2 regions of the Virgibacillus sp. 6R genome follow, and region 1 is predicted to be linked to the other one. Evidence: predicted binding sites of a transcription regulator. Region 1 holds the regulator's gene; the other holds the start of a gene.
The links. Region 1 encodes LexA, which represses DNA repair genes until DNA is damaged. Its sites were predicted from a motif close to CGAACATATGTTCG; they were not measured.
Positions count from the first base shown of each region.

Region 2: a site for LexA is predicted at 12,363-12,376, ahead of BKP57_RS03835 (YhjD family protein). Genes of this name have one in related genera too.

Region 1 covers NZ_CP017762.1:4,644,091-4,660,300, forward strand. Annotated here, with positions in the region: gene BKP57_RS21025 (hypothetical protein) at 288-632, shown strand; partial or broken gene BKP57_RS21030 (manganese catalase family protein) at 825-1,043, shown strand; gene BKP57_RS21035 (manganese catalase) at 1,261-2,121, shown strand; gene lexA (transcriptional repressor LexA) at 2,232-2,855, opposite strand; gene BKP57_RS21045 (YneB family resolvase-like protein) at 3,133-3,777, shown strand; gene BKP57_RS21050 (DUF896 domain-containing protein) at 4,147-4,377, shown strand; gene tkt (transketolase) at 4,482-6,485, shown strand; gene sirA (sporulation inhibitor of replication protein SirA) at 6,671-7,123, shown strand; gene BKP57_RS21065 (YneF family protein) at 7,175-7,396, shown strand; gene BKP57_RS21070 (cytochrome c biogenesis CcdA family protein) at 7,739-8,443, shown strand; gene BKP57_RS21075 (Na(+)/H(+) antiporter subunit B) at 8,507-8,935, shown strand; gene BKP57_RS21080 (response regulator) at 8,951-9,319, shown strand; gene BKP57_RS21085 (CcdC family protein) at 9,480-9,971, shown strand; gene BKP57_RS21090 (hypothetical protein) at 10,076-10,423, opposite strand; gene BKP57_RS21095 (DUF2621 domain-containing protein) at 10,826-11,299, opposite strand; gene BKP57_RS21100 (ATP-binding protein) at 11,543-12,658, shown strand; gene acnA (aconitate hydratase AcnA) at 12,922-15,636, shown strand; gene BKP57_RS21110 (redoxin domain-containing protein) at 15,967-16,210, shown strand, end outside.
Region 2 covers NZ_CP017762.1:802,244-818,453, forward strand. Annotated here, with positions in the region: gene BKP57_RS03785 (spore germination protein) at 633-845, shown strand; gene BKP57_RS03790 (spore germination protein GerPB) at 868-1,068, shown strand; gene gerPC (spore germination protein GerPC) at 1,142-1,711, shown strand; gene BKP57_RS03800 (spore gernimation protein GerPD) at 1,732-1,902, shown strand; gene BKP57_RS03805 (spore germination protein GerPE) at 1,918-2,298, shown strand; gene BKP57_RS03810 (spore germination protein) at 2,391-2,609, shown strand; gene addA (helicase-exonuclease AddAB subunit AddA) at 3,230-6,934, opposite strand; gene addB (helicase-exonuclease AddAB subunit AddB) at 6,928-10,425, opposite strand; gene lepB (signal peptidase I) at 10,713-11,264, opposite strand; gene BKP57_RS03830 (TVP38/TMEM64 family protein) at 11,320-11,976, opposite strand; gene BKP57_RS03835 (YhjD family protein) at 12,396-12,791, shown strand; gene BKP57_RS03840 (competence protein ComK) at 12,727-13,257, opposite strand; gene BKP57_RS03845 (fatty acid--CoA ligase family protein) at 14,005-15,540, opposite strand; gene BKP57_RS03850 (lipoate--protein ligase) at 15,830-16,210, opposite strand, start outside.

The DNA.
Region 1 (16,210 bases):
AATTTATAAGTATACGAACATTCGTTCGCACCCTAATTAGAGTACACCTTTATCTTGTTGTTTATCCCCTCTATATATCCATTTGTTAAAAGGATACATAAATAATTGAAGGATTTCTGTTTTCCAATCGCTGAAACGTATGATAAGCACTTTGAAATGACCCTAAGACCATTATCTAGGAACATCACGGAACGTCCAAGACATTTGACATATCGTCAGGCAAATTAGTAAGGAAATAATAGGCGAAAGAATTAAGTCTAAACATAGTATACGAGGAGGATATAAACATGCCGGTAATGCTTTTAGTGGTAGAACAAGATGAAAATCAAATGAAATATTTACCTGTAATAAGGAAAAATACAAACTTAGGATTTTTTGAGATAAAACAAAGAATTGAAAATGGTAGTCCGATAATGGAATGTAATCTGTTTAAAGATGATGAGGACGATATAAAACTTAAAAAATTAATAAATGAATTGATAAGTGTTGGTGCTAAGATAAGACTGTTCGATGGTAAATTGGTTGAAAGTAAAGAAGTATCTGTTGAATACTTGATGAATAGATTTGATAGATATAAAGAAATACAAAGTCAAAATAAAATGTTAGATGATTTAATGTATGATGAGGATTAATTTTAATATACAGTTGGCAAAATTCAGCTATATTATTTTGGCGAGGTAATATTTTAGACTTAAGAAGTATTGTTAAAGTAAACACGCCAAAAACGTACTAATTAAAAAAGCTAATCTAACTGAATTTTAATCGGTTAAATGCGCAGTTAAAAATAGCACCTACTTATTCTGTAGGTGCTTTTCGTTATGTCTTTAAATGCAAAAAGAGATCCGATTGCTGATTTATATGAGGATATTGCAGCGGAAGAGAAAGCGAGGGCGACATACCAATGGATTATTGATATGTCTGATGATCCCGATTTAAATGATAGTTTGAAGTTTTTACGGGAAAGAGAAGTTGTTCACTCGCAACGTTTCAGAGAAGCTGTAGAAATATTAAAGGAAGATAGGGATGCGAAGAAAATATTTTAAAATCAAATAGTTTGAATAAATAATAGCTATGGTTGAAGAATTAATATTAGCTAGCTGTTTCAGTATGGAAACAAGAACTGTAACTGGTTTCAGTTTTACAGGAATAAATGTAAAGATCATGAAATAACGAAAGAAAACGGGCTCTTTTATTAGGTACGAAGAATGGGGCAATTTCATATAGTATGTATTGTATGTACTATGGAAAGTGGGTGAGAATTTGTTTTATCATGTAAAAGAATTACAATACCATGCTAAACCTGAACGCCCCGACCCCGTCTATGCGAAGAAACTTCAAGAAATACTTGGCGGACAGTTTGGGGAGATATCTGTTATGATGCAATACTTATTTCAAGGGTGGAGTGTCAGGGGAAACGGGAAGTACAAAGACTTGTTAATGGATACAGGAACAGAGGAAATTGCGCATGTTGAAATGATAGCTACAATGATTGCAAGGTTACTAGATGGTGCACCGGATGTTGAATTAGAGGATGCAGCGAAGGATCCTGTAATTGCTGCGATTTTAGGTGGTTCCAATCCTCAGCAAGCGATTGTTTCTGGGCTAGGCGCGATGCCTGTCGACAGTGTTGGAAACAGATGGACAGCAAGTTACATCATTGCCAGCGGAAATTTATTAGCTGATTTTAGGGCGAATCTAAACGCGGAGTCACAAGGACGGCTACAAGTCGCTCGCTTGTACGAAATGACGAATGATAGTGGTGTACGCGACATGCTATCTTGGTTATTAGCAAGGGACACCATGCATCAAAATCAATGGTATGCCGCAATTTGTGAGTTGGAAGAGAAGGAGAATATCGTTGTACCAAGTACTTTTCCTAGAGAATTAGAAAAGCAACAAGTATCCTATACGTTGTTTAATTTTTCTCAAGGAGATGCGAGTGCCAAAGGAAGGTGGGCTCATGGAAGAAGTATGGATGGCTACGGATACTTTAATTATGTCGACAAACCAATTGCATTCGGTTCAGTTCCCCATCTAAAGCCAGCGCCAAAGTATATTTATAATACACCTTTATGGGCATTACGCACCTCGGATGATCCACCTGATCCACATACAATATAATTCGTAAATAGATAAAAAATATAACAGCGCTATACCCTTAAAAAAGGTAGTGCTGTTTGTTTTATGAGTAGGAATGGCCGCATACATTAAAAACTGCCGTTTGGCAGTTTTTAATGTATACTACGGTATAATCCAATAACCTTTCCTAAAATGGTCACGTTATCGTAAATGAGAGGCTCCATTGTTGCGTTTTCCGGTTGCAAGCGTATATGATCTTTTTCTTTAAAGAATCGTTTCACAGTTGCCTCATTTTCTGCTGTCATGGCAACAACAATATCACTGTTTTGCGCAGTGTTCTGCTGTTTAACAATCACCATATCGCCATCCAGAATCCCGGCTTCAATCATACTTTCTCCTTCAATTACTAAAACAAATAAATTATCATCAGGCCCAGCACTGTTTGCCGGTAATGGAATAAATTCTTCAATGTTCTCCACCGCTGTGATCGGCAAACCAGCAGTAACTTTTCCTATTACAGGTGCATAGCGAGCTTCTTCTTTTGGAATAGGGTTATCTTCTGCAAAATCCAAAATTTCAATGGCTCTAGGCTTGGTAGGGTCTCTTCTTATATATCCTTTGTCTTCAATTCTTGCTAAATGACCATGAACGGTTGAACTAGATGCTAACCCCACAGCCTTTGCAATTTCTCTCACAGATGGCGGATAACCTTTCTGCATTACTTCATCTTTTATATAATCTAAAATCATTTGTTGCCTTTTGGAAAGTTTAGACATGAATCTATCACCTCGCACATAAGATTAATTATCCTTAGTTTACCATTAGATAAAACGTTACGCAAACATTCGTTCGAAAAACGCTTGACAAGATCATATGTTCGCGTATAATGAAATTATACAAGCGAACAAAAGTTCTATTTCACGAAGGAGGGCTATTGGATGTTTCAAAAACTGACAAAAACAGATGTATTCTATCTTGTAGCTTTTGCATTAACATTAGGTTTCTTATATTATTCTATTGTAATGAGTTAATCATATAGAAGGAGTAAAAATTGTGAAAGCAGTAATTTACTGTCGGGTAAGCACTGATAAAAAAACACAAGAAACATCATTGGTTAGACAAAAGCAGGAACTGATGAAACTAGCAGCTGACTATCAATTTACGATTGTAAAATGTATCCAGGAACAGGAAAGTGGATATACGATAGATCGTGATGGGATTTTTCAATTACTTGAGCTATTTTCCGAAAAAAAGGCAGAATGTTTATTAATTCAAGATGAAACGCGTTTAGGGAGAGGAAATACAAAAATCGCTCTTTTTCATCAGTTACACAAATTACATATTCCTATATATACTACTTACCATGGTGGTGAATTGGAATTATCCGAGGCAGACTCCATGGTGTTGCAAATCGTCGGAATTGTAGAGGAATATCAGCGGAAAATACATAATATAAAAATAAAACGAGGAATGAACAAAGCCATTGCAGAAGGATATGATCCAAGCGTAAATCTATCCAATCGGCATAAAGCTCCGGGGAGAGAAAGAAAAAAATTCCCGATCGAAGAAGTGATAAGGCTTCGTCAAAACGGCTTAACATTTGCAGAAATTGCTGTTACGTTAAACGGGCTAGGCTATACTGTATCCAAAGCCACTGTTCACAGAAGGTATCAGGAACACCAAAAAGAACTGAATTAACTGTTATTTATTAAAAATCCAAGTGGCTTTAGTCATGTAGTTGAATCCGCGGATGACATATATTAAATGAAATAGAGTTAATTACCTCTATGAAAGAATGGAAGACCTCTGGTTCAAAAAGTAAAAGGCATCAATGAGCATGAATAAAGTTAAGAGCACGGGATTACAATGCGTCAAAACTTGTCAGACTCGACTCAGACAAGTTTTTTGCACTTGTCTTTTTTCTGTGTTAGTGTAAATAAATCCAAGCCATAAAAGTATCTATTTTATCACGACGAAATCTATTGTAAAATAAAACGAAATAGATATATATTTATGATGCATTGGAAAATAAGAGAATTAGCAATTTGCATTTAGGGAGGTAAAGTAATGCTCTCAAAAAATAAAATAGAACGAATCAATCAGCTTGCAAGAAAATCAAAAGCGGATGGTCTTACTATTTCCGAACAAAATGAACAGAAACAACTGCGACAGGAATATTTACAAGGTGTAAGACATTCTTTTAAGAATCAGTTTAAAACGATGAAAGTAGTAGATCCTGATGGAAATGATGTGACACCAAAAAAAGTAAAAGATTTACAGAAGAAGAACAAAAATTAGCGAGTGAGCCTATTTTGTTATAAGTGCATGGTTTCACTTGTGGCAAAGTAGGTTTCATTATAGAATGGAGATAGTTATGATTTACGAAAGGGGCTAACTTTAATATGGCAAGTACGATCGAACAACAATCTATTAATACAATTAGAACATTATCTATTGATGCTATTGAACACGCAAATTCTGGACATCCTGGGCTTCCGATGGGCGCAGCGCCAATGGCCTATACGTTGTGGACAGACTTTATGAACCATAACCCGAAGCATTCGAAATGGTTTAACCGGGATCGGTTTGTTTTGTCTGCAGGACATGGATCTATGTTATTATATAGCTTGCTTCATTTATCAGGATATGACGTATCTATAGATGATTTAAAATCATTTCGTCAATGGGGTTCAAAAACGCCAGGCCATCCTGAAGTTCATCATACTGACGGGGTAGAGGCAACGACTGGTCCTTTGGGACAAGGTATCGGTATGGCTGTCGGTATGGCTATGGCAGAAGCTCATTTAGCTGCTAAATTTAATCAAGCAGATTTATCGATTGTCGATCATTACACATATGCGTTAGTTAGTGATGGCGATTTAATGGAAGGAATTTCTCATGAAGCTGCTTCTCTAGCAGGGCATTTAGGTTTAGGAAAACTGATTGCGCTTTACGATTCCAACGATATTTCCTTAGATGGTGATTTAAACCGTTCTTTCTCTGAGGATATTGAACGACGCTTTACAGCTTATGGATGGCAAGTTCTAACGGTGAAAGATGGCAATAATGTTGATGCAATCAGACAAGCAATTAAGGTAGCCCAAGAAAACTACGAACAACCTACCTTAATTGAAGTGAAAACGATAATCGGATACGGTTCACCAAATAAATCTGCTTCTGCGGCTTCTCACGGTGCTCCTTTAGGAGAAGATGAGGTTAAGCTGACAAAAGAATTTTATAAGTGGACACATGAAGATTTTTATGTACCTGAAGAAGTATATGCGGATTTTAATCAAAAAATTGTTCAAAAGGGTGCCGAGGCTGAAGAAAAGTGGAATCAGCAATTAGCTATGTATAAAGAAAGATATCCAGAACTGGCTGAGGAGTTTGAGCTTGCGCTTCATGGTAAACTTCCAGTTGATTGGGATAAGGAATTGCCAGTCTTTGAACCAGAGCAGGATACACTAGCAACGAGAGCGTCCTCCGGGAAAGTATTAAATGCGATCGCTAAAACTGTTCCAAATTTCTTTGGAGGTAGTGCTGACTTAGCTGGTTCCAATAAAACAACCATGAACGATGAAGGTGATTTCTCAAAGGATAACTATGCGGGTCGTAATATTTGGTTTGGTGTACGTGAACATGCAATGGGAGCTGCTTTAAATGGGATGGCATTACACGGAGGGTTACACGTGTTTGCGGGTACTTTCTTTGTGTTTAGTGATTACTTACGCCCATCCATTCGCCTTGCTTCCATTATGAATACACCAGTTACCTATGTATTTACACATGATTCAATAGCAGTAGGAGAAGATGGACCAACCCATGAACCAATTGAACAATTGGCTTCGTTAAGGGCAATGCCTGGGTTATCCGTTATTCGACCTGCTGATGGAAATGAAACTCAAGCTGCTTGGCGTTTGGCTTTAGAGTCAACAGATACACCAACTGCTCTTGTATTAAGCAGACAAAATTTACCAACGTTACCAGGTACAAAAGAACATGCATATGAAGGTGTTAAAAAAGGCGCTTATATTATAAGTGAGGCAGGGAAGGAAACACCTGACGTGATTCTTTTAGCAACAGGGTCTGAAGTTCAATTAGCTGTTCGGGCGCAAGCAGAACTAAAAGAAAAAGGCATCGAAGCGCGTGTTGTTAGCATGCCTTCATGGGATCGTTTTAAAGCCCAAGATAAGAGCTATCAAGAACAAATTCTACCATCAGCTATTAAAAAACGTGTTGCTATTGAAATGGCTTCTCCATTCGGTTGGGAAAGATATGTTGGTGAACACGGAAAAGTAATCGGAATAGAAACATTCGGAGCCTCTGCAAAAGGCGAGAAAGTAATGGAAGAATATGGTTTTACAGTCGAGAATGTTATTAAGCACGTAGAATCACTCTTACATTAAACACCGAGAGAAAGATCTAGCCAATAGGTCTTTCTCTTTTTCATTTAATTCGGCATAGCCAGACAAAAGAAGTGGTTGTTTGCTTTATAATCTGACAGTATTTTTAATAGCAAATACGTATAATAGGTGTATCTTAAAAAATATACGAGCAGTAGCACAATTAGTGGGAATAGGGAGGATTACCTATGTACACGTATTCTATTTATCATTTAACAGAAGAAGTAGCCATGTATTATTTTCATAAAAGCAGTATCTTATATCGATTTTTAAGAGAATTTGAGTCGTTGCCTTATCGTGCAGATTTGCGCAGACAATTCGAATATATTACAGATCGTATTTGTTATGATCAAATTTTGTTATCCATCCAACGTCACGAATCCACAAACTTATTTGTAAATATAGACAAGGATAAGGTTAGCTTATATAATAGAAAGGCGTTTATTTCTTTACATATTAGTGAAAAACAATTAAAATTTCATTGTAAAACGTTAGAAAGCGCAGAAGAACTGTTATTTCCTATCTTGCGTAGTTACCATCCTTTGCTTTTTGTTGTTGGTGACAATATCAAAAATTTTGGATGGATAACTCCCCTATTGGAATACAGTCGATTAGAACAAAACGAAGTATTGTATTCCTAACATGGATTTACTATACTGTATAAGAGACAACACGAAGGAGGAAAGCTATACATGGACACAATCTGGGTCGTATTAATCGCTGTGGCAGCGTTAATTATTGGTGTTGCTCTTGGATTTTTTCTTGCGAGAAAATATATGATGAACTATATGAAAAAGAACCCACCAATTAATGAGCAAATGCTACGTACCTTAATGATGCAAATGGGTCAAAAACCATCCCAAAAGAAAATTAATCAAATGATGCGTGCAATGAACAACCAGTCTGGAAAATAGGCACTTATGCATATATTAATAAGGTTAATAGCTTGCAAGTGAACACCCCTTACTACAAAATAGTAAGGGGTGATTCTATAGGTGCAAGTAATTAAATTTGGTAGCAAAGTACGTTCTATGAAATAAGTGTACAAAATTTCCGGTCTATCGGTTTTTCAGACTTCTACTTACGGAAATAGATACATTATGCTGTTTCTACCTATCAGCTAAGCTTAGAACCATTTTGATCACGCTCTTATAATCTGGACTCATGTAAAGCGTTTTCGTTTTATTGTCAAAATTGGTCATAGACTTACTAGACTTGTTTGGTACAATAGCATTGAATACAAAGGGGGTATACCATTGTCTGAGATAAATGTATTTATTGCTTTCGGAGCTGGCTTTCTTTCCTTTATATCTCCCTGTGTACTACCACTATATCCTGCATTTTTATCGTACATTACTGGGATGAGTGTAAGCGAATTAACCGAAGACAATAAAATGCTAAATGCCAAAAGCATTTTACATACGATTTTCTTCTTACTCGGGTTTTCTGCTGTGTTTATTATGTTGGGGTTTTTGAGTTCTGGTATATCTAAATTTTTGCTTATATACCAAGATGTCATTAGACAAATCGGTGCTGTCGTTATTGTGTTTTTTGGCTTGGTTATTGTTGGCGTATTGAATTTTGATTTTTTAATGAAAGATCGGAAAATCAATTTTAAAAATCGCCCCGTCGGCTTTTTTGGTACATTTATAATCGGGTTAGCATTCTCATTAGGCTGGACACCTTGTACAGGTCCGATTTTAGGCATCGTATTATCCTTGGCTGCAACGGAACCAAATACAGGAATGATTATGATGATAGGGTATATTCTCGGCTTCTCAGTACCTTTCTTCGTATTATCATTCTTTATAGGTAAGTTAAAGTGGATTAAAAAACATAGCTTAAAATTGGTCAAAATTGGTGGCTATATTATGATTTTTATGGGAATCGCACTATTTTTCGACTGGATGACGGCTCTAACGTCTTATTTAGCAGGTTTATTTGGTTTTTATGGCTTCTAATGGATTTTTACCCTATATTATATTAAAATAAATATTATAACTGCTATTAAAGGGGCAATACACATGTATAAAACGAATGATCTTATATTACGAACCACTGCATCTTTGATTGCCTTCATTTTGTTAGGTTTTGCAGTGTATTTATTATTGGCGGGACATAATTCACCAGGTGGTGGATTTGTGGGTGGACTCATGACTTCTGGTGCTATCCTATTAATGAATATGGCTTACGGGTTAGAAGTAGTAAGGAAAGTGCTACCAATCAATTTTGTGAATTTAATTCCAATTGGTTTGGCGGTTGCGATTGGTACAAGTGTGGGCTCATTTTTGTTTCAACAGCCTTTCCTATCACAAACCTATGGTTATTTTAAATTCCCTATATTGGGCGAAATTGAATTAGCTACCGCAATGCTATTTGATTTAGGAGTATACTTAACTGTAGTCGGGGTAATGATGACGATTATTTTATCAATTGCTAATGATACGGAGTAACAAGGGGGAAAAAGAATGGCCAAAATACTTGTGGTCGATGATGCTAAATTTTTGCGTACCGCGCTCGCGACAATCTTAAGAAAGAAAAATCATGAAATTGTCGGAGAAGCTGAGAACGGTAAAGAAGCAGTACGACTATATCAAGAATTAGAGCCAGATATTGTAACAATGGATATAACGATGCCTGTAATGAACGGTATTGATGCTACGAAAAAAATTATCGATATTGATCCAAATGCTTCTGTTATTATGTGTTCAGCAATGGGACAGCAAAAGGTGGTTGTTGAAGCGATTGAACTAGGAGCTAAGGATTTCATTGTAAAGCCGTTTGACGAAAATCGTATTTATGACGCCATTGATCGGGTATTACATTTAAAATTTTAGTTAAGATCGATGAAGAGTAATTTTGTTACATTCAAGTGTTTCATGATAATTGAGTTACCCAACAAACTATTTAGAAATGCTTGACCTATTATGCTGTTCAATCCTCCTTGTTAAACGCATATAAGCAGATAATTTGGTGATGGGAGAAAGTGGGTTACAAATGTTTTGGTTCATTGCAAGTACAGTCGGGGCAGCTATTATGGCTACTTCGATGATATTTCTTCGATTAAAAGCAGCAAAAAAACCTGCTTCAGTTAAAAAAATCATTTTACCACCACTTTTTATGAGTACAGGAGCTTTTATGTTTTTATTTCCTGTGTTCCAAATTAGCTGGTATCAAGTGATAGAAGCGTTTAGTGTCGGCGTAATATGCTCCATCTTTTTGATTAAGACATCTAAGTTTCAAATAAGGGATCAGGCGATCTATTTAATACCGTCAAAAGCATTTGCTTTTATATTGTTTGGATTATTACTATTCCGTATCGTCATTAAGCTTGTCATAGGAAGTCATATATCTCTAGGAGAAACAAGTGGCATGTTCTTTCTGTTGGCGTTTGGGATGATACTTACTTGGCGATTAGCCATGCTTTATAAATATTTACAGCTAGCGAAACAATTAAACAGCACTTATAATAAAAATACGAGTTTGTGAAAAGCGTTAGACTATTTGCCTAACGCTTTCTGTATGTGCGCCAGGCATTGCGCACATGAGAACAGGCCCTCTTCCTTAGAAGGCCTAAAGTATAAAAAAAGTGATTAGTATAGTCTTATTAATTCTTTAAATCCATTAAATGCATTTTTACCGAAATCATCACTATATTGATTTATATGTTTTTGAATTTCATCAAGATGTTCATGGAGAAAAGAATGTATTTCAGTAGTATCTGCTACATTATATATTTCATGAAGAAAATCTATAGTTTCTCCAATAAGAAAGCTATTATTAAGTTTTAATATAACTGAACATATTTTTGGTATAGCATTAAATGCTTCTTCCGCTGAAAGGCCCTCAGTAAGTTCTTCAAAAGACTCTCTGAAATACCACTCATTTTGATCAAGTTCCGCTTCCCAATTTTCAAAGATATTTAGTAGTTTTTGTTCCACGATGTTAACCACCTTTAATTTGAAATCATCAAATTTCTTAGTCTTCTTATTATAATTGAAGTGGATTGTAATTGTTTTACTACCTTAGCTTAATACGGGATAAAATGGAGTGAGCTATTTCTGTCTCACCCCATCATTTGACTTAAAATCCTATTTATTTACAGAGCAGATAGTTGCGGAGTTAAAAAATTCATCCCGTATATAAGGTGCTGTAAGAATTTCGCTTCAGGGGTTGGATAATCTGTACTGCAACAAGTCTAAGCGGGAGATAGCAGCACCTAAATACCCTATTTCGTGAGAGGCCTTTAGGTCATCATACCCTTATGGTACTAACAAGCCGTCGGGAATGAATGAAATCCACCACTGATGGAAGATTCACTTTATAGAGATAAAGAGTTTCTGTTATGATTGATGTTTTTGCTTCCAATCAGCATCATAATCATTTTTTGATTGTTGAAAGAAGTGCTCATAAGGAGTCGTATCAATCTTTTTTTGCGCTAATTTTTTCCGTAAAAATTTGTGGTCACGTTTAGGTGTGGCAATAATATATCCTTCAATTAATATATCACGAGTAATCCTCTGTTTGTTTTTTGCTAAAGCGACTTCGCCAATTTTACCTACTATCTTATGCTTTGCTACATCACGGAATAGCTCCGGAACAGGGGATACTAACTCATCCAATAGTTCTTTTTCTTCGTCTCCCCACATATGCTTCGTTTCGTTCACATAATAGGTTTCCCAGTCCATAGTAGACTTCCCGTCTTCCTTAGGTAATCGCTTAAGAAATTTTCGAAACATGAAGTATCCACCAATAGCCATAATAGCAATCATAAAAAAACCCCAGAAAATAATTAAGTAATTAACAAGAACCGACATAATATCACCTTTTTCTCCCCTTTTTACCAAAATTTCGTAATAATTTGACAAAATATTTAACTATTTAATTTATTTTTTCATGTACTTATAGTAAGATTACTAATAATTGGATGTTTAAGGCGCAGTTAACTTCATTATAAGATGAAAAATATTTTCAAACAAGCGTCATACTATCAGAGGCGAGCACATATATCTGTATAAAGAAAGGATTTGTTGATATTTGCAAAACGAGGGGGAAATATGATGAGGTACGAAAAAGAGACAGGAAATACAGATAAATCTATCCATTTAGCTGAAATGCAACAAGAACAAAGGAAAAATTTACAATTATCTTCACTGCCAGCATCTATGCTTACATGGATAGAAGAGAACTGCCATGATATTATTTCTGTTATAGATGAAGACGGTTTGTTTATTTATATTTCTAAATCTGTCGAGCGTATCCTTGGTTATCAACCATCACAGTTAATTGGAAAGCCATGGTATAAAGTTATTTCTTCAGAAGATATCGATTATATAAAGGAAAGTTGTAATCCTGATCCATTAATGAAACTCTTTTACCAATTGAATGTAATCAATAGTGATGGAAAGTCTATTTGGTCTTCTTGTACTTTAACGAAGCTCAAAGATAGTAAAACAGGTAGAACTTTTTATATTTCCATTGTTGCAGATATACGAGATAAAAAAGAAGTAGAAGAAATCATGATTCAGTCAGAAAAAATGTCCGTAGCTGGTCAACTGGCTGCAGGTATTGCTCATGAGATTCGGAACCCCTTAACATCTTTAAAAGGTTTCTTGCAGTTACTTCAGGCTGGTGTGAGAAAAGAAGAATATTACAATATTATGATTGAAGAAATAGAAAAGATGGAGACTATTACATCAGAGTTACTATTTATTTCCAAGCCGTTAACAGAAACCAAACAACTGGAATCGATTGAATCCATGATACATGATGTCATTGTACTACTAAGACCGCAAGCAAAAATGAAAAGTATTCATATTGAATATAATGGATCAGGAAAAGAAAAAATTTATTGTGATCGTTCTCAAATTAAACAAGTATTAATTAACTTAATTAAAAATGCAATTGAAGCGATGGACCAAGGAGGAACCATTCGTATTTTTACCAGCTCTTCCGATTCTCATATAGATGTTAGCATCATCGATGAAGGACCTGGAATACCTCAAGATATAATACATAAATTAGGAGAACCATTTTTCACTACTAAGCAGAGCGGTACAGGCCTAGGCCTTATGATAACAAAACAAATCTTAGAAAGACATCAAGCCTTTTTAGAGATGAAGGCAAATGAACAGATCGGTAGCACGTTTCGGATTATCTTTCCAGTTCCAGCTTAGTTTTCATGAAAATAAAAAAGTGCCAGAGCCTATTGTTTGGTGAATTCGTTATGCGTATAAATGGCTCATTGCAATAATATTTTTTTGTATAAGTATTTCTTATCACTTCGCATAACTTTTTACTATAACCGTTGTAGGGGTGAATGGTTTGTTTTATCATGAATTTTCTTATAAGATAGAGACAGTGAGAGGTTTTATACTGTTAAAGTAATAACAAATGCCGTGTTTTTTAATACGGTGAGCATGAAGAGAGGGGTACACACATGGGGAAGAGCAATTTTGTGAATACGAAAAAACAATTTGAACTTAATGGGAAAACGTACAATTACTATGAATTAAAAGCTTTAGAAGAAGCCGGATTAGGCAATATATCCCGGCTACCATTTTCAATCCGTGTACTTTTGGAATCGCTGGTTCGTCAGCATGACGGTCATCAAATTAAGGATGAGCATGTAGAGAGATTAGCAAAATGGGGAACGAAAGAAGGCAAGGGAGTGGATGTTCCATTCAAACCTTCCCGTGTTATTTTACAAGACTTCACAGGGGTTCCAGCAGTTGTTGACCTTGCTTCTTTACGAAAAGCAATGGTAGATATGGGAGGAAAACCAGACGAAATTAATCCTGAAGTACCAGTGGACTTGGTAATTGACCACTCTGTGCAGGTGGATCAATATGGGACACCAAATGCCTTAAAGGCAAATATGGAATTAGAGTTTGAACGAAATGCGGAACGTTATGAATTTTTAAACTGGGCACAAAAGGCATTTAATAATTATCGCGCAGTTCCACCAGCAACCGGAATTGTTCACCAGGTAAACTTGGAATATATAGCAAATGTTGTTCACGGTTTAGAAAACGAAGATGGAGAATATGATGCATTTCCAGACACATTAGTGGGAACGGATTCACACACAACCATGATTAACGGACTTGGTGTATTAGGCTGGGGTGTTGGAGGAATCGAAGCGGAAGCAGGTATGCTTGGACAACCATCTTACTTCCCTGCACCTGATGTAATTGGCGTGAAATTTACTGGCAGTTTTCCGAATGGAACAACAGCAACTGACTTAGCACTAAAAGTAACGCAAGTACTGCGTGAAAAAAATGTAGTAGGTAAATTTGTCGAATATTTTGGTCCAGGATTAAAAGATATGCCGCTTGCAGACCGAGCAACCATTTCTAATATGGCACCGGAATATGGTGCTACTTGTGGGTTCTTCCCTGTTGACAAAGAATCACTAAGTTATTTAAAGCTTACAGGCAGATCGCAAGAGCAAATCGATCTTGTTGAAAAATATTGCAAATTAAATAATCTATGGTATTCACCGGATCAAGAAGATCCAAAGTATACAGAGGTCGTAGAAATTAATTTGTCCGAACTTGAACCAAACTTGTCAGGACCAAAGCGCCCACAAGATTTAATTGCACTATCTAATATGAAGAAGGAATTTAATAAAGCAATTACAGCACCAGCTGGAAATCAAGGGTTTGGGCTGGATAAGTCAGAATTCAACAAAGAAGCTGTTATTGAGCATCCGAATGGGAATACTTCTGTCATGAAAACGGGAGCGCTTGCGATTGCTGCAATTACATCTTGTACCAATACGTCAAACCCTTACGTTATGCTAGGAGCAGGGCTACTTGCGAAAAAAGCAGTCGAAAAAGGTTTAGAAGTGCCAGATTACGTAAAAACATCCCTTGCACCTGGTTCAAAAGTTGTTACTCGTTATTTGGAAGACGCTGGCCTGACGCCATATCTTGACAAACTAGGCTTTAATCTAGTTGGTTACGGATGTACCACTTGTATTGGTAACTCAGGACCTTTACGTGAAGAAATTGAGCAGGCCATTATCGATCATGATTTGACAGTAGCTTCTGTGCTTTCTGGAAACCGTAACTTTGAAGGACGTATACATCCATTAGTTAAAGCCAACTATTTAGCTTCACCGCCTTTAGTTGTCGCTTATGCGCTTGCAGGGACCGTCGATATTGATTTGACAAAAGATGCTTTAGGTACAGATAAAAATGGTAATCCTGTGTATATGAATGATATCTGGCCTTCTATGGAAGAAATTAAACAGCAAGTAGAAACAGTGGTTCAACCAGAAATCTTCCGCAAAGAATATGAAGACGTATTTACTTCTAATGAACGTTGGAATCAAATCGATACAACGGATGAGCCACTATTTGAGTGGGATAGCGAATCTACGTATATTCAAAACCCTCCGTTCTTTGAAGGTTTATCAAAAGAAGCTGGTTCGGTCGTACCATTACAGAATCTGCGTGTTATTGGAAAATTCGGTGACTCTGTAACAACTGACCATATTTCTCCAGCAGGTGCGATTGCTAAAGATATGCCTGCGGGAAGGTATTTACAAGATAAAGGTGTGTCGCCACGTAACTTTAACTCCTATGGTTCTCGTCGCGGAAATCACGAAGTTATGATGCGTGGAACGTTTGCGAATATTCGTATTCGTAATTTAATTGCACCAGGAACAGAAGGTGGATATACAACATACTGGCCGACGGAAGAAGTAATGCCTATTTATGATGCTGCAATGAAGTATCAGCAAGATGATACCGGTCTTATGGTTATTGCAGGCAAAGACTATGGGATGGGATCTTCACGTGACTGGGCTGCAAAAGGTACCAATTTATTAGGTATTAAGACGGTTATTGCTGAGAGCTTTGAGAGAATTCACCGTTCTAACTTAGTGATGATGGGAGTTCTTCCGTTACAATTTAAGCAGGGCGAAAGTGCCGATAAGCTTGGTTTAACTGGGAAAGAAACCTATCATGTCGAAGTAAACGAAGAAGTAAAACCGCATGATTTAGTTAAAGTAACAGCAGTTGACGAAGCAGGTAAACAAACAGAATTTGAAGCTGTTGCCCGTTTCGACAGCGATGTGGAAATTGATTATTACCGTCATGGCGGTATCTTACAAATGGTGTTACGTAATAAACTAGGCGTTATATAAAAACGCCAAAAAAAGATCTCTGTCTTATTTGTGACAGAGGTCTTTTTTATAAGATAAAGAATGTATAAAATGAGGTGCTTGAGGATAACGAAATAACCGAATAGGCCAAGCTAAGCTTTTCTTACTTCTGTTAATCCTATATAATTTAATCTTTTCCAAGCTGTATCCATGACAATTTTCTAACATGGATAACTGTTTACTTTACATTTGCTATACAATTAATCTACGATGAAAGAAGATCGCTAAGAAAAAAGCTGTTAGCAAGCAATAAGAGGAAATACAATGATCTAGAGGGAGCAGATCAAACATGAAAGAGCAAGGGGATATTTTATGGTTAAGAGAATAGTAGGTGTTTTGCTTATTATCGTATTAGCTGGTGGAGTACTGTTTAATTACGTTCAGCAAAGAAAAGAGTCAGAATCAACTACAGCAAATGAGTATAATGTAACAGGTGATACAGATGCCAAAGGAGGAATGATTTCTTCTGTCCAAGAAACTCATGAAATTGGTGATACCGCACCAGATTTTGAGTTAAATACGTTGCGTGGAGAAAAACTACAACTCTCCAAATTAA
Region 2 (16,210 bases), 910 kb from region 1:
GGTAAAAGCCATGTCAATATTGCTTATGTATTAAATATAAGTGAAGCAACAGCCTTTCACAAGCTTTTTATGCATATATTACCAACTGATCCGCCAAAAAATAATCCTTCCTGTTCAATCCTTCAACAAAATCCTTCTTTCACATAAACATAATATAAAGGAAACTGCAAACAAGGATTGTTTTCTACTCGAAAATGAAAAAAAGCGAAATCACCACATCATATTAGGAGAAGCACATATCGATTAACTTTAAAGACGGATGAGGGAGCTTTGAAAAAATACGTAGAATAAAGTATCTTCAATCGGTTGGGGGTTTCATTCATTCCCCACGGCTTGTTAGTAGCCCAAGGGTTGACCTAAAGGCCACTTACAAAATTGGGTATTTAGGTGCGCTGTTATCTCCCACTTAGATTCGTTGCAATACAGATATCCAACTCTTAAAGCGGGAGGCTTACAGCACTTTATATACGGGATAAAAAATTTTTCCAGCCTCATATGACAATACCTTTGTATTCAAACATCCTGTCAATTAAACAGTTAGACACAAGATGCTGTTTTTGTCCATTTTGCACCTTAGTATCATATATAAGAATCCACAGTATCATAGGTTGCTAATTAAAGGGGGTATTAAAATGCCAGCAAAAGTGGGGGCAGTCAAAGTCGTTAATATTTCATCTTCCAGTATTTTTAATATTGGCGATGTGTATTCTATGTCTCCAAACAGTACTGCTAAAACATACGCTGGTGGGGGATCATTTAATACCGGAGACGGGATTCGTGTAAATTTGGGTAATGCTAAAACTTATATAAACGATTCGGATCAGGTGGATATGTCAAATAACTAAATAGTGTACGGGAGGGGTTAAGATGCCTATAACGGTTCATCAGACCATAAGTATTTATATGATTAAAGTTGGGGCGATTACAAATTCATCGGTTTTACAAATTGGCACTACAGGAAGCGTACAATCTCAGTCTGATATTTATAACACTGGTGGATACACAGAGCCTGTACAAACAGCTGAGTTGACAGGTGAAGCTGTTCCTCTTGTCCCTTTAGCTCCTTAAAAAAGCACATTTTTTTCCTTCCTGCATATAGTAAACATAGGCATTCGTCTATATATGGCAAAGGAGGATTTCGATGAACCATTCAAATTGGTCCGCATATATGTACGATATTCATGAATATATGAGACAGCAGCAAGCATTAATCCAGCAGTTACTATCACGGGTGAATGAACTGGAGGAAAAACTGCAAAACACAAAGTCAAATCGAATTGAAAAGGTGGAATATCATTTTGACCAACTAAAAATTGAACAATTAGACGGTACACTTCATATCGGATTGTCTCCACAGGATCTCGCTAACTTAGAAGAAGACTGCTCTATTGGGCAAGTTAAGCCTCCTAACTATCAACCACCTTTAAAACAAACCATTCAAGCAGAATTAAACGATTATTTGCACCAAAATGGGCCTGCCATGATCCGCCAATTAGCATCAGAATATAACGTAGGTGTAGATGACGGATACCCTTCCATTCTAATTCAAGATATGATCAAGCAACTCCCAGGACGAATTGCCTTTTATGAAAAAGAAGCCCATAACCAAAAAAACCTACGAACAAAGGAAGAGCTCCATGCATATATAGCAGATAAAATAAAAAATGAAATTGATCAGTCTTTACGAAAGTATATGGATACACAACGATAGAAAGGATAGTAAATATGTATATGGAAGTTCATAATTGGGGACTAAATATTGGTAACGTCCAAGTTGATAACATCTCCTCTTCATCTGTGCTTCTCATCGGGGATAATGAAGAATTTCTCCTTTCGTCCTTTTTTGATACACCGCCTGAAGCATTTACGATAGGAAATATTGTTCCATTAGCACTTACTTAAAAAGGGGATGAAATTATGGATAAACGAACCGCTGTCGTCGACAATCTGTTTACGAACTCTGTTTCAAATAGTAGTGTTCTATCTATCGGAGATACGAATCATGCTGCATTAAAATTTAAGGGGCTTGCTGTCCAAAAACAAGTTCCTACTTTTTCCCAAGAAGATGAAGAATCGTTCGATTATCCACTGTTCCAGCGTGATACCAATTGGCCAACCCCTAATATCGGGGTCCGAAAAACAACGATGCATCATAACCAAAACATATGTGTAGCAAACATCGCAACAATCGGTGTTAGCAGTTCGTCATTATTACAAATCGGTAGCTTAACTAGAGGCTATGCAGAAGCTCGTGTGAAGCATTTCCGTAAATTGAAAGAAACAAATGACACTTCGTGAATGGACAATATGGATTATCAGCATGGTTGCGCACTAATATCCCAAAAATTCATACGCTATAGAAACAGAAACTTAGTAAAAGGTGGTTTCCTATGCCCTCAATTGTTGGTCCAATTAAAATTGTTAGTGTTGGTGGTGGAGTCGTAAATTTTGGGGATTCCTTTTATATAGCTCCAAAAGAGTCTACAAAAACAAATGCTGGTTCTGGTTCATTGAACACAGGAGATTTCATCTGCACCAATAACGGTGTTAGTTCAACAAATCCATTTGATCCTGATATAAACGATCAAAATTTAACTGCAAATGCTTAAAAGTAAGGCCGTGTACAAGTAATACCACGGCCTATCGTTTTTGTAAAACATCAGCGTATTTTAAATTCCATCCCTATCAAAGTTGGATCTTTTAATAAAATTGTTTGGCATAACAGCACAACTAAGAATATATGCCTTGCCATATTATCATTTCTCGAATCGCACCAACCAACTGAGAAGTATACGATAAGTTATCACTGTATAGAGCTACCCTCTTCCTGCAAGCAGCGAAACTCCGCCTTTACGTCCATCAAATAGAAGGGCATTTCACCTATCGTGCTATAGTCAAACGGTGTCAGCGTTTCATCCCTTATCGCTATGAAAATTATCTACGTATAAACCGCTCCCCCCTCTTTGTCGATGTGACCAATTATTTGCTAAGCAAAGCCATTACCGAATAGGAAGAAATAGATAGCAAAGAGATTACAGCACGTATAGACTGATTCACAACTGATAGGAAACCGATACCGAAATCACGCATTCATTTTTTAGTGAGGCAAACATCGGTTGACATACAATGAGTCATCTATTATACATTTCATGCATATATCGCAAGCAACAATTGTTTAGTATGATATGCACACGGTATGCAATTCTTGAGACATACAAGGCGCGAGCACCTATGGAACCCGAACAAGCTCCTGTATCGTAAAGAAATACAGATAAGTTTCTAATACTGGTTGTTTCCAAATGGTTTGCACAGCGTGCCGATAAAGTTTCATTTGTGTTTGATATCTTTGTAGCATCTTTTTCTCCTGCGCCTTTGTCCACTCTCCATGTATCATATCCGTTTTATAATCAAGGATAATCCATCCATCCTCTTTTGGGAAAATGGCATCAATTACCCCTTGAATTAATACTTGTTCTTCGTCATCTTGCCAGTTAGGATAAACTTCTGGTGCTGGGAGCGTTAAACTAAATGGAACTTCTCGCTGCACATACGGTGCCATTATCATAGCTTGAGCAATCGGAGTTTGATAGAAATGCTCGATCGCCGAAAGATCCATTTGCTCTACTGCCTCTCTACCGATAATTTCTTTCTCCACCATTTTTTCCAGTTCTTCCTCAATTTCCGCAGCGGTTAAAATACGGTCTAAAGGTAAATGCTGCATCGCCTTATGCACGATTGTACCTTTTTCAGCAGCCGATAGCTTTTTTTCCTTTTGCATAAAAGCAGGGCGTCTCACAATCGGTCTTTGAAAAGGAGTGATCAGCTGGTCACTGCTATATTCATCTTTTAACTCCTGCTGTCGCTTTAATTCCGTTACCGTTTGTTTCGCTCTTGATTTAGCTGCTTCTATATAAGGATAGGTATAATTCAATCGTTGTTGCACCGCTTCTCCTAACTGTTCGTTGGCGAGCGTAAATGGTCTCCAGTCAGAAATATGCTGATAGAGCTGGTCATCTTTTTGGTCTTCCAGATCATCCTGTTCAACTAGCTCGCTAGCGTGAAGTATGTGTATATCCCAGCCCGAAGGATCCTGTTGAATCTCTTGGTCCACTTGCTCACCAATCTCTCCTAATCGTAGCACGTCATTTGCATGGTGACGAAGCAAAGCAGGAGCTACCCAGTCTAGATATGTCTTGGCTTCTATTCGACTATAAGTTGGCAACACCCAGTCAGGATGGTTTTGAATGGATTCCCATTTTTCTTGTTTCTTTTCAAAAGATGCCACGTTTCCAACCATGACGAGCTTTTCCTTAGCTCGTGTTAAAGCGACATATAATACGCGCATTTCTTCCGCTAGTTGATCTCGCAACATTTCCTGTTTTAATGCATGATAATAAAGTGTAGGGTAGGAAATTCGTTTAACTGGGTCAATATACTTACTGGCAAAACCATAATCTTTATGCAATAAATATTTTTTGTTTAAATCGCTTAAATTAAATTGCTTATCCAATCCACCAAGCAGAACGATAGGAAATTCCAAGCCCTTACTTTTATGAATCGTCATGATTCTGACAACATCTTCCTGTTCACTCAATGCTCTTGCGGCTCCTAAATCGTCCCCTCGCTCTTCCATCCGTTCAATAAAACGAAGAAAGCGAAATAAGCCACGAAATGAAGTCATTTCATATGTTCGGGCACGATCATATAGCGCACGAAGATTAGCTTGCCGCTGTCTTCCTCCTGGCATACCACCAACGTAATCGTAATAAGCCGTTTCCCGATATATTTTCCAAATTAATTCGGAAAGAGCACCTTGTCTGGAAGCCGATCGATAGCGTCGCAGTTGGTTTAAAAATAGGGCAATTTTATCGGATAACGGACCGGTATTCTCTTTTGCATAAGTAGTTAATGCATCATAATAAACTTGTTTTTTCCTTGCTAGGCGAATGGTTGTCAATTCTTCTTCACTTAAACCGACAATCGGTGATCGTAAAACAGCTGCTAGGGGGATATCCTGTCTTGGATTGTCCACTACCTTCAAAAAGCTAATCATCACTTTAACTTCTATAGCTGCAAAATAACCAGCTGACAGTTCTGCATATACGGGAATTCCTTGTTTTTTAAGTTCATCCGTAATCACAGGTGCATCGGTCATCGAACGCAACAGTATGACAATATCGCGATATTGCACATCGCGTTGTTGTTGTGTTTTTTTATCTACTACTTGTGGTTTCCCATCTTCTTGACCGATCCATTGTTTTATTTTTCTAGCATAAATACGCGCTTCTAGTTCAGCTTTTTCTAAATCAACGAAACGCTCATGCGCTGTTTCTGTTTTTTCATCCGTTTCTCGGTCAATGATGATTAATTCTGGGTTCGGATCTGCAAGTGGAAACGCATCATATATTTTATTTCCATATATAAGCTCTGCATTTTCATCATAGTTTATTTCTCCAAGTGACTCATCAATGATTTGTCTAAACAGATAATTGGTTCCCGTTAAAACCTGCGATCTACTTCTAAAATTACGTGACAAATCTATTCGCTTAGCAAGATGTTCAGACTGTGCGAAGCGATTGTACTTTTTAATAAACAAGGAAGGCTCTGCATGTCGAAAACGATAAATACTTTGCTTTACATCTCCCACCATAAACCTATTTCCTGCACCGATTTGATCACTAATTAATGATAGTATAGTTTCTTGGACAAGGTTTGTATCTTGGTACTCATCAATCAATATTTCGGTAAATTGACGTTGGAAGTTCGTTGCTACTTTTGATGGTATTGGTGCATGGAACGTTCCGTCTTCCATCAACACTTGTAGGCAAAGATGCTCTAAATCTGAAAAGTCAACAAGGGCACGTTCTTTTTTCTCTTCCTGAAATTTAGACTTAAATGCTTTTACAAGTAAAGCTAATTGCTTCATAACAGGAGCCATCTCACGCATATCGTCTAAATGACTGGCTAAGTTCCTAGTAAACCAACCCTGCTTCATATTTGTCCAACGCTTTTTATAGTTATCTCGTAATTTTTTTACTTGTTTTTTCTTTTCTTCATTGACTTCTGCTTTTTTACCAGATAGTTTTGCAAACGTACTTGCTTCCATCCAAGCGTGTAATTGCTGCCAGTCATTAAGATACCGTCTTGCTTCTTGAACGAGAGTGAGATCCTGCTCAATGGTTTCCGCATAATGATATGGACCATCACTTTCTCTCGTTATGTCCATAGCTTGCTGTATTTCCTGCTCCATTGCACGTAATTGTTCCCTTACTTCACGCTTTAAAATAGATAACCAGCTTAATTCCGATTCTTCCATATTTTCCGGTATATCATATGCTTCTGCTAAGCCATCCAGCCACTGATCTGGCCATGGATTTTTCACTGCAAAATCATATAATTGTAAAATTAACGTCTCGACGTCAGCATCACTTCGATCATTTGAAAACCGATCAACAACTTGGAAAAATTCTTCCTGTTCTGTCCCCGTTGCACCATACCATCCTTCAAATAAGTCATCTAAAACTTCTTGTTTAATCAATTCTGCTTCTATATCATTAGCAATTCGAAATGCTGGATCCACGTCCAGTAAATAAGCATACTGTTTGACGACATCTAAACAAAATGCGTGTAGTGTCGAGATGGATGCCCGTTGTAATAACGATAACTGCTTTTTTAAATGTAACGAAGCAGGATTTTCCTCCAATGCTTTTTCTAAAGCTGCACCAACTCGATTACGCATTTCCTGTGCGGCTGCATTTGTAAAAGTCACTACAAGTAAAGAATCAATATCTACAGGATTCTCTTTGTCTAATAGTTTTTGAATAATCCGCTCTACTAAAACCGCTGTTTTACCTGAACCCGCTGCAGCTGCGACAAGAATATCAGATCCTTTTGTATAAATTGCTTCTTCTTGTTCTTTTGTCCAGCTCACCATGTAGGTTCCTCCTTCTGCCGAATCTGTTTCAGTATCTCATCCTGTTTCATATCTGTTAGTTTTCGATAGTTATTAGTTGGTATCGTCGGATCAAATTGACATACCGACTGAAATGGACAATGCGTACAAGCAACTTGCTGTTTATAATAATACGGATTTAAATGTATTCCTCCATGTGTCATATCCATTCCTGCTTGTACCATCAAGTGATGAACATGCTGCTGCAAGCTCTTAAACGTCTGCTCATCTGCTATTCTCGAATAACTGTAAAATCCGCCATTTTTCTTGATGGCAGCTGGAATGATTTGGCTCGTACCAGATTCTAATGCTATATCCATTAGCTTAGCTATATCTTCATCTGCTAACAAAAGACCTTGCATCTTGTACTTTTTAAATAATTCTTTTTCAATCGTCGCATCATCGAGCTTGTCCTTTTCCGCTATCATCGGATTGTGTACATGGAAGTACAGCACTCCCGCTGGTGTTGCTTTCACTCCTAGCCATTGTTCCGAATAAGTAATGACTACATCCAGATAAGCTAACATTTGCAAAGCCAATCCATAGTATACTTCAAGCAGATTTAATTCTTTGGCACTCGATTTATAATCAATAATTCGTAAAAATAAATCATCATCTTTTACTGCTTTATCAACACGGTCGATCCGGCCGCGAAGCATTAATTCAAAGCCATTTCTTAACGGAATGGTTAATGGCGGTAAATCTTGGTTGTTTCCAAATCCCAATTCTAGACCTACTGGAGAAAAGTGACTTTTTCTCGCTTGTTCACTTAGCACATAAGTCGCTCTTGCAATCACTTCTTCTAACTTCTGTTGAATATACTGATACCGATTCGAACTATGCAAGATTTGATGCTGTAATATAGGAGACAGCTTCGTTACTGCCTGATGTGCATACGAATTTGCATCCGCTTGCGTCAGTTGAGAAAAATCTTTTTCCCCTTTTTGAACCCATTCCGTAATAGTTTTTAGTGCTTCGTGAAACAACTGACCAATATCAGGTGCATCCAGTTTGTATGTGCGCCTTTCTTCCAAACCTAGACTGTACTTGGCAAAATGCTGATAGGAACAGCGATAATAAGTCTCTAATCTGGAAACACTTGCTTTTATTTGCTTTGGATAAAGCTGCTCTACGGTCTCTTTTGATAGGTTACTAGGTTTATTTTGATAATATAAGCTTTGCAAAATACGATATGTCGTAGCGTACTTTTCTTCATGTTTGATATACCAATTAAGTACATGCCACCAGATTGGCTTTATCGGATAGCCCTTGCGATACCTTGATAGCTGCGCTGTTAAGGCAGCTCTTGTTTTGTTAGGTGTAGTCACAAAACGGTCCGCTTCTAGCAATTCATCTGGCTCTTGCAGCAATAAATGTTCACAACAGTTTGGAAACAAACTTTCCATCCGTTTGATAAGCTGGGACGGCATTTTCGTGTTTCCTTCCTCATCACTTAACGGATAGCTGATCCATAGCTGGTCGCTTGCTACTGTAAAAGACACATACATATAAAACCAGTCATCTAATAACTGGCGTTTACTTGTCTCGGCAAGCTGCACACCATGACCAGCTAGTAAATCCCGTTCCTGTTCATTTATCAATCCGTCCGCTGGCGGTTTCATTGGCCACATGCCTTCATTTACACCTAGTAAGAAAGCACATCGAATATCGCTTATTCTTGAACGGTCAATGGAACCTACGATAACATGATCTATACTTGGTGGAACATGGGCAAACTTCAATGTGTTTAGACCTGCTTCCAGTGTTTTACGAAATACGGTCAATGACATGGCTTCTTCTCCTGCTATTTCCACTATCTCATCCAATAATTGAATGACCGCGTCCCACACTTGTTCCTGTTCTCGTCCCTTTTCAATCTCAAATTGCTCATCATATTCTGCTCGCATTTGCTCCAATCTTGCAGGGACCTGCAGCTCTTCCAATAGCTGATACAAGCAGGTACATCGATCTGTTACCGTTTGAGCTTCTCTCATTTCTTTATCAAACCACTCGAAAGCTTCTGTTACTTGGTCCCGATAACGATTAATTCGTATTTGCATTTCCCGCTCTATATCTGTTTGTGCCGTTTGATCAAACCCACGGAAACGCTGAAAAACCCACTCTTTTTCAGAAAACCAACTCGTCCGTGAACGAACACCGTACTCCAAAACATAATTTTCCAATTCATCTATGGCGTCTGCAGTTAAAGGATATTGCTTATCCCTACTAGGTATAAAGCCTGTTTTTAACAACCGAAAAACAGCGTCATAACGCCAATTGCCTTCCACAACATCCAAACTAGAGCGGATAAATTCCATTAAAGGATGATTTAACATCGTCCGTTTTTCGTCAATAAATACAGGTATATCATAATCGTGAAAAATCGTTGCGATCAAATCATGATACATGTCTGGCTGCCTTATGAATAAGGCGATATCTTGATAACGATAGCCTTTGTCTCTTACTAAATGAATAATTTGCTGTGCTGCTCCCTCCACCTCTGCCCGCGGATGGACTGCCTCAGCAATTTGCAAAGGCACTTGCCCATGGTAAGCTGGTGCCGGGCGTTCATCAAAGTATTTTTCCAAATGCGCAAAATAGGCACGCTCCCGAAAGCGTCCATATTTCGGATCTAGTTCAATGGTCTCTTCTATTGCTACATCTACCGAAGCAGCCATTTGCTTCAATAGATGGTATGTTTCCTTTGTTTGGTAAAACAAATCCACTTCTGATGCTGGTTCTTCTTCTGGCTTATCCACAGTTAACGCGATCGTTACTTGCTTACACTTTTTTATCAACGCTTCTACTACCATTAATTCGGTAGGTGTAAAACGATAAAAACCGTCCACATAGATTTCTGCTTCTTCAAGTAACGAAGAATGAGCGATCTTTTCTGCAAGCAACTGTAATTGATCTTCACCGTCCATATATTTTCCTTGCAATGAAAATAGTAACTTTTCATAAATATACAGCAAGTCTTCCAATTTATGAATCAGACCCTCTTCCCCGGCCTCTTTATGTACGTAGCTGTTCATATGCTCTATTTTGGCATGCAATAATTCAGGCGTAATTGCATAGCGTTTAAATTCAGTAATCATCGTTTCCAGCTGGTCAATAAATCCATGTTTTTCCATAGCGTGTTGAAAAACATGCCACTCTCCTTGCTTTTCTTCCATGATCTTCCGCAGCATCATTTGCATCCCTACAGTACTAATAAATTGCTTATTCCCACCACCTGTTGCTTGTAAGACTCGCCAAGCCAAGCGAGAAAAGCTAACCACCTGTGCACGTATACTTCCGCGGATTGCTTGATCCTTAAACAGCTTATACTCCTGCTGAAACGTCATTTGATCTGGAACGATACAAAAAATGGCTGAACCTTGTGGGCGATTTAATAATTTCTCCTTTATTTCATCAAATATTCGGCCGCTTTTCCCTGTACCAGCACGACCTGTTATAAAGCGAAGCCCCATTACTCACTTCCCCTTTCGTAAATATATCCACTGAGCGTGTAATGAAAATATCCGCTACTATGCCCTCTGATTATGTGGACGCAATAGAACTTTATATTCCAATATTTTCCGCTCCAAACCATGTGGCAAACTTGCTTAAAACATAGTAAAACAGAAAACGGACAGAGGACCCTTTCTTTTTCTTTAAGACTGGGAATCATCCGCCCGTACTAATATATAATCGTTGTTCTTATAGCACTAGTATATCATGTATCTTTGAAAAAAACGTGTAGTTTGTTTTCGAAGATTTAGCCGCCAAGACTTAGACTAGCCTGTGAAAGAGGCCAATATTTTACATCTACTTTACCTACTAATTGCGTTTGGGAAATAAAACCAAATGAACGGCTGTCTAAACTCTCGCCACGATTATCTCCCATAACAAATAGCTTTCCGTCCGGAACCTTAGCCTCGCCAGTTATCTCTTTAAGTGTAAAGTCTTCTGTTTGCGGCTTGTTACTTAACGTAGCTTGAGCATAATCTTGCAAAAAACCTTCTTCCACATAGTCCCCATTTATATATAATTTATCATTTTGATATTGAATGGTATCTCCTGGGATCCCAATAACCCTTTTTACGTAATCCTCTTTTTCATTGGCTCGAAAAACGATAACATCAAATCGATCGACTTCGGTTAAATCATACACAAATTTGTTTACCATCAGCAAATTACCATCATCCAAAGTGGGCTCCATGGATTCACCTTCTACGACGTAACTAGCAAACAAAGCCGATCGACTGACAAATATAATCATGGCCCCAAGCAAGAAAACTGCGACCACTTTCCGATATTTATTTTTCATTCTTATCTTCCTCCAGAGTAATTTCTACTAATAGCTTACCCTAGAAAGCGATATTTTAATCTTGCTGAGAGTCTGATTCTTCACGCAACTGCGCTTTTTTCTGCAATCGTTTTTCAATATACTTTCCTACCATCCAAAATAGGACGATACATCCACCAATGACAATGGTTTTTACTGGATTTTTTGCAAATTCCATAATGCTCGAACCTACATAGGCAATAGAGAAAATCATGACGGATTTCCCCATGATCACGGCTAATATGAATTGTTGCGTACTGATTTTAGACAACCCAGAAACGACGTTAATAACAGATGATGGAGAAAACGGAAAACACATTAATAAAAATAATGGCCCAAATCCATGCCTTTCCAGCCACGCGGTTACTTTCCTCACCTGTTTATTTTTACGGATCACTATAAAAATCTTCCGATCACCCAGTTTGCGAATAATTAAAAAAACGAGTATCGCCCCAAGTGCGGATCCTGCCCAAGATAAAATAAACCCTTCCAGCAGCCCATAAGCAGCTGCATTAGCAAATACAAACACAACTAAAGGCAGAAACGGTAAAAATGCTTCAATAAACGGTAATAAAATACCTGGAAGCGGTCCTAAGCTCTCATAGTTTTGCAACAGTTCCATTATGTACTCATCAAAGTTTTCACTATCAAAAATCATTTCCCAATCGGATAGTTGGATGTCTAATAAAAACATGTAGTAAATCTCCTCGATATATGAATGTCATTTTTCCTTAATATAAAGTTTTAACACATTTAAGGAAAGCGTATAGAAGTTACCAGCAAAGTGAATCTTTCCAAACCTTTTCATCGCCATTCTTCCCTATAGTAAATAGTTAGATGTTATAAAGCTTTGCGCCCCACGAAGTGCGAGATCAAACAAGCAGAAATTTTGGTTCACTTTTTCGATATATTTGCCCTTTTGTCAGTGAGTTAAACTTTCTCTATTACATGTAAACTATTTCTATTTTAATGGAAAAGAACAAATATGCATAGTCCTATCATTCATATTGCCACTTTCTTTTCTTTTTAAATCATTATGAATTGAATTTTTTTATGACTATCGCATATACTATCGTTATAGGAACAAACGTTCTCGTAAAAGGAGGGGCCTTTTTGCGCTACTTAAATGAAGATGAATTGGCGTTAGCATCACGTTTTCTGTTTCTTTCCATGACTATTGTTGTCATCCAACAAGATATTTACTTTCTACAAGCAGGGGGATTTAAAGCATTTAAAATAAAAGAGGCATACTTAGAAGTCTTAAAAAAAATGGAACATCTCGCACTTCAGGAACGAAAAAGCTTGCGAAAAACCATGCAACAAAAACAGATACAGGTTGTGAAGCTTGATAAGAACGACTCATTTTCATCTTATTTGTTTCTGTGTCAAGGTCGTGAGGAGAAACGAAGTTATTTTAATCCAGCCATCCGAAAGAAGGTAAAACTTATTTTTGAGGAGTTGATGGAAAAATCAATTCTGGTTGATCGATATGCTTCTTTAAAAACTTGAGGCGGTTATTTAATAAATAACGGAATTGAGCTGTTCGCTGAATTTGATTTAACATGGATCCGTATGAAATTTCTAACACAATGCTTTTTCCATTATGAAAGATAATTTCAGTATCATATTCGTCCTTTTTTTGAACTTGGTCAATATGGGAATGAGCAATCCACGTACACTGCGAACTAGATGGAGAAATGGTAGGGAAAAAATACATACCGCTCAGCGGATCGACGGTAATCGGTGCTTTATGCGTGATTCCACAAATATCACGTGTTCCATCTTGCCTTCCTTTAAGACTACTTCCAAAATATTTACATGCATGGTCAATCATCTTACTTGGTGTACAGCCAACTGCATATTCTCCCTGTTCTTCAAGCACCATCGTCATTGGTTTATTATTAGAATCACGTTGGGCAACCAATGCAGCAGTAAAGGGGGTGATTTCTGGGGGTTCTGTATAAAAGTTAAACATATTTTCATCCTTTCCTAGTAGAAAAGAAAGTGGCTTATATATTAAATTACCAAACTTCTGTGGAAAAAGAAAGGACAAAGGCGCGGGTCGCCCGTTTAGCAACGTAGCGAATGAACGAATCAACTAAAAATAAAGGACTCATGCCACTAAAACAGGGGTATGCCGACGTCTGGGGGGGGGCAAGCCCGTTTTTAGTCGGCCTTCCTCTTAGCGACGAAACGATGAGACCTTATCGTAGGGCGCATTTCTAAAGTCGCCTAGTTGCTGGGCTCATGCGCCGGACGTGACTAGTCGGTTATTTCGCTATCCACAAGCACCTCATTTTATAGATTCCTATACAACAATAAAGCGAATTTTCTATTTCGTTTATGTATTCGTTATTCAAAACGAACAAAAATTATATTTTAAAAGTTATCAAACAAAGCTAGGCTCACCATAGAAGGAAAAACCAAGTTTGCTAATCGATTAAGCTCCAAAAGGGAAGGCAGCATATAATAAATCTCTCCCTTCTACACTCTATAAAGTGAATCTTCCACCAGTGGGAGTTTTCATTCTCCCCACGGCTTGTTAGTACCGTAATGGTATGACCTAAAGACCTCTTACGAAACAGGGCATTATGGTGCTGTTAGCCCCCGCTTAGACTTGTTGCAATACAAATCATCCAAAATACGGAAGTGGGAGTCTTACAGCACCTTATACACGGGATAAAAGCTTCGATGTCTGCGGCAAACACCAAATCTCTTCTTTTTATTGAAGCACTTGTTCACGTAGATTTTTCCTTAAAATTTTCCCTGTTGTATTCTTTGGTAATTCATCCAAAAATATTATATTTGCGGGAACTTTATATTTAGCTAAATAGGTTTGACAAAATGCTGTTAAGTCCTCTTTCGTTAAATTAGGACTATCTGTCACGACAAAACATTGTACTGCCTCACCAGTTTCTGGATCAGGAGAACCTAACACAGCTACTTCTACCACATTAGGATGACGATAAAGAACTTCTTCCACTTCACGAGGGTAAACATTATAGCCCCCTACTAGTATCATATCTTTTTTGCGGTCCACAATATAAAAGTACCCTTCTTCATCCATGCGCGCCATATCCCCTGTATATAACCAACCATCTTTTAAAACTGCTTTTGTTTCCTCTGGAAGTTTGTAGTAACCTAGCATGACATTTGGTCCGCGGACAATTAATTCGCCTACTTCACCAGTAGCCACTTCTTCCCCCCACTCATCCACCACCTTATTTTCAACTCCTTGGATACTACGACCAATAGATCCAGGTTTACGTGGACGGTCTAATGGATTGAAGCAAGTGACTGGAGAAGCCTCGGATAACCCATACCCTTCAGAAATCTTCACATCAAAGGCTTGCTCAAATCCTTTTAATAAAGCTACAGGCATAGAAGCACCTCCAGAAATACAGAAGCGAATAGTTAAAAATGGATTTTCTTGATCACTGCTTTTTGCTTGTAATAAATAATTATACATGGTTGGTACACCAGCAAAAATGGTTGCTTGATATGTTTTACTTAATGCAAATACAGCAGATGGTGAGAATTTCGGTAGAATAAGAATGGTTCCTCCATTCATTAATGGTGCATTAACCGACACTGTTAAGCAAAACACATGAAACATAGGTAAAGCCGCAATTACTTTATCCCCATCATTTATACTTAGATAATCAGCTACATCCTTTGCGTTGGAATATAGATTATGGTGGGAAAGCACCGCTCCCTTTGGTGCACCTGTTGTACCTGATGTGTACAAAACAATAGCCGGATCATGTTTATGTAATTCTGGACCGAAAAAATGAGGCTTCCCCAACTGAAGAACTTCTGAAAAAGCGTGCATTTTTTGCTGCGAAATCGATACTGTCTGTTCCTCTGCCCCGGAATCACAAACAATATAATGCGAAATATCTAACTCACGATCCATAGCCTGAAATTTTTCTAACAATCTGTCTAACGTTATGACAGCTTGTACATCGCCATTATGTAATATATAGTTCATTTCAGTTGGTGTATATAATGGATTGATTGGGATAACTACTAAGCCTAGGCGTAAAGCACCATATAGACCAATAATATAATACGGACTATTCCCAACCACCAAAGCAATATGGTCACCTTTTTTATAGCCGAGCGACGCCAAACCAGAGGCAAATAATGTCACCACTTGATTAAGTTCTTGATAACTTGTCATGTTATGCTCAAAAATGTAGGCTGGCTTTTCCGCATATTCCTGTGCCGTTATGGACAATTGCTCGCTGATATTCATATTATTCCCCCTTACTCACTAAAAATGAATGAATAATCATTCATTTTAGCGGAGCTTGAAATTTTCTCTTTCACATATCCCCGTCAAAACTATACGAATCGTTAAACAATTCAATTATATACGAGGTGCGTTTTCAAATCAAGCGGAAACGCTGTCAAAAAGAGATGCATTATCAGCCCGTAGAAAAATGAAAGGGCATGAGTCCAATATAGTTTTGGAGCTCATACCCACGTTTAGATAATAAATTTCATTATATAAAAGTATTCACTTAGTTACCGTTTTTTTCACATTAATAAATTAAATGTATAAAGTCTTCCTTGGTTATCTTTCCTAAATAACGAGGGACATCAACATCTGCTAATGCTTCTTCTATCGCTTCTTGTTGATGACGAACACCAATTAATTTATTTTCCAAGACACTAATTTCTCCGACTCCAAAAAAATCACCGTAAATTTTACAGTTTTCAATCATTCCTTTTTTCACATCCAAACGGACATCAACAAGACCTGCATCAAATTTATGGGAGGCTTGAATATTAAACGAAGGTGACTTTCCATAATTCCATTCCCAGTTATTATAGCGTTCACGAGAAATTTGCTTCACATTTTCCCAATCTTCTTCTGTTAATTCATAACGAGGAACTTCGGAGATATCCTCTACATCAAACAC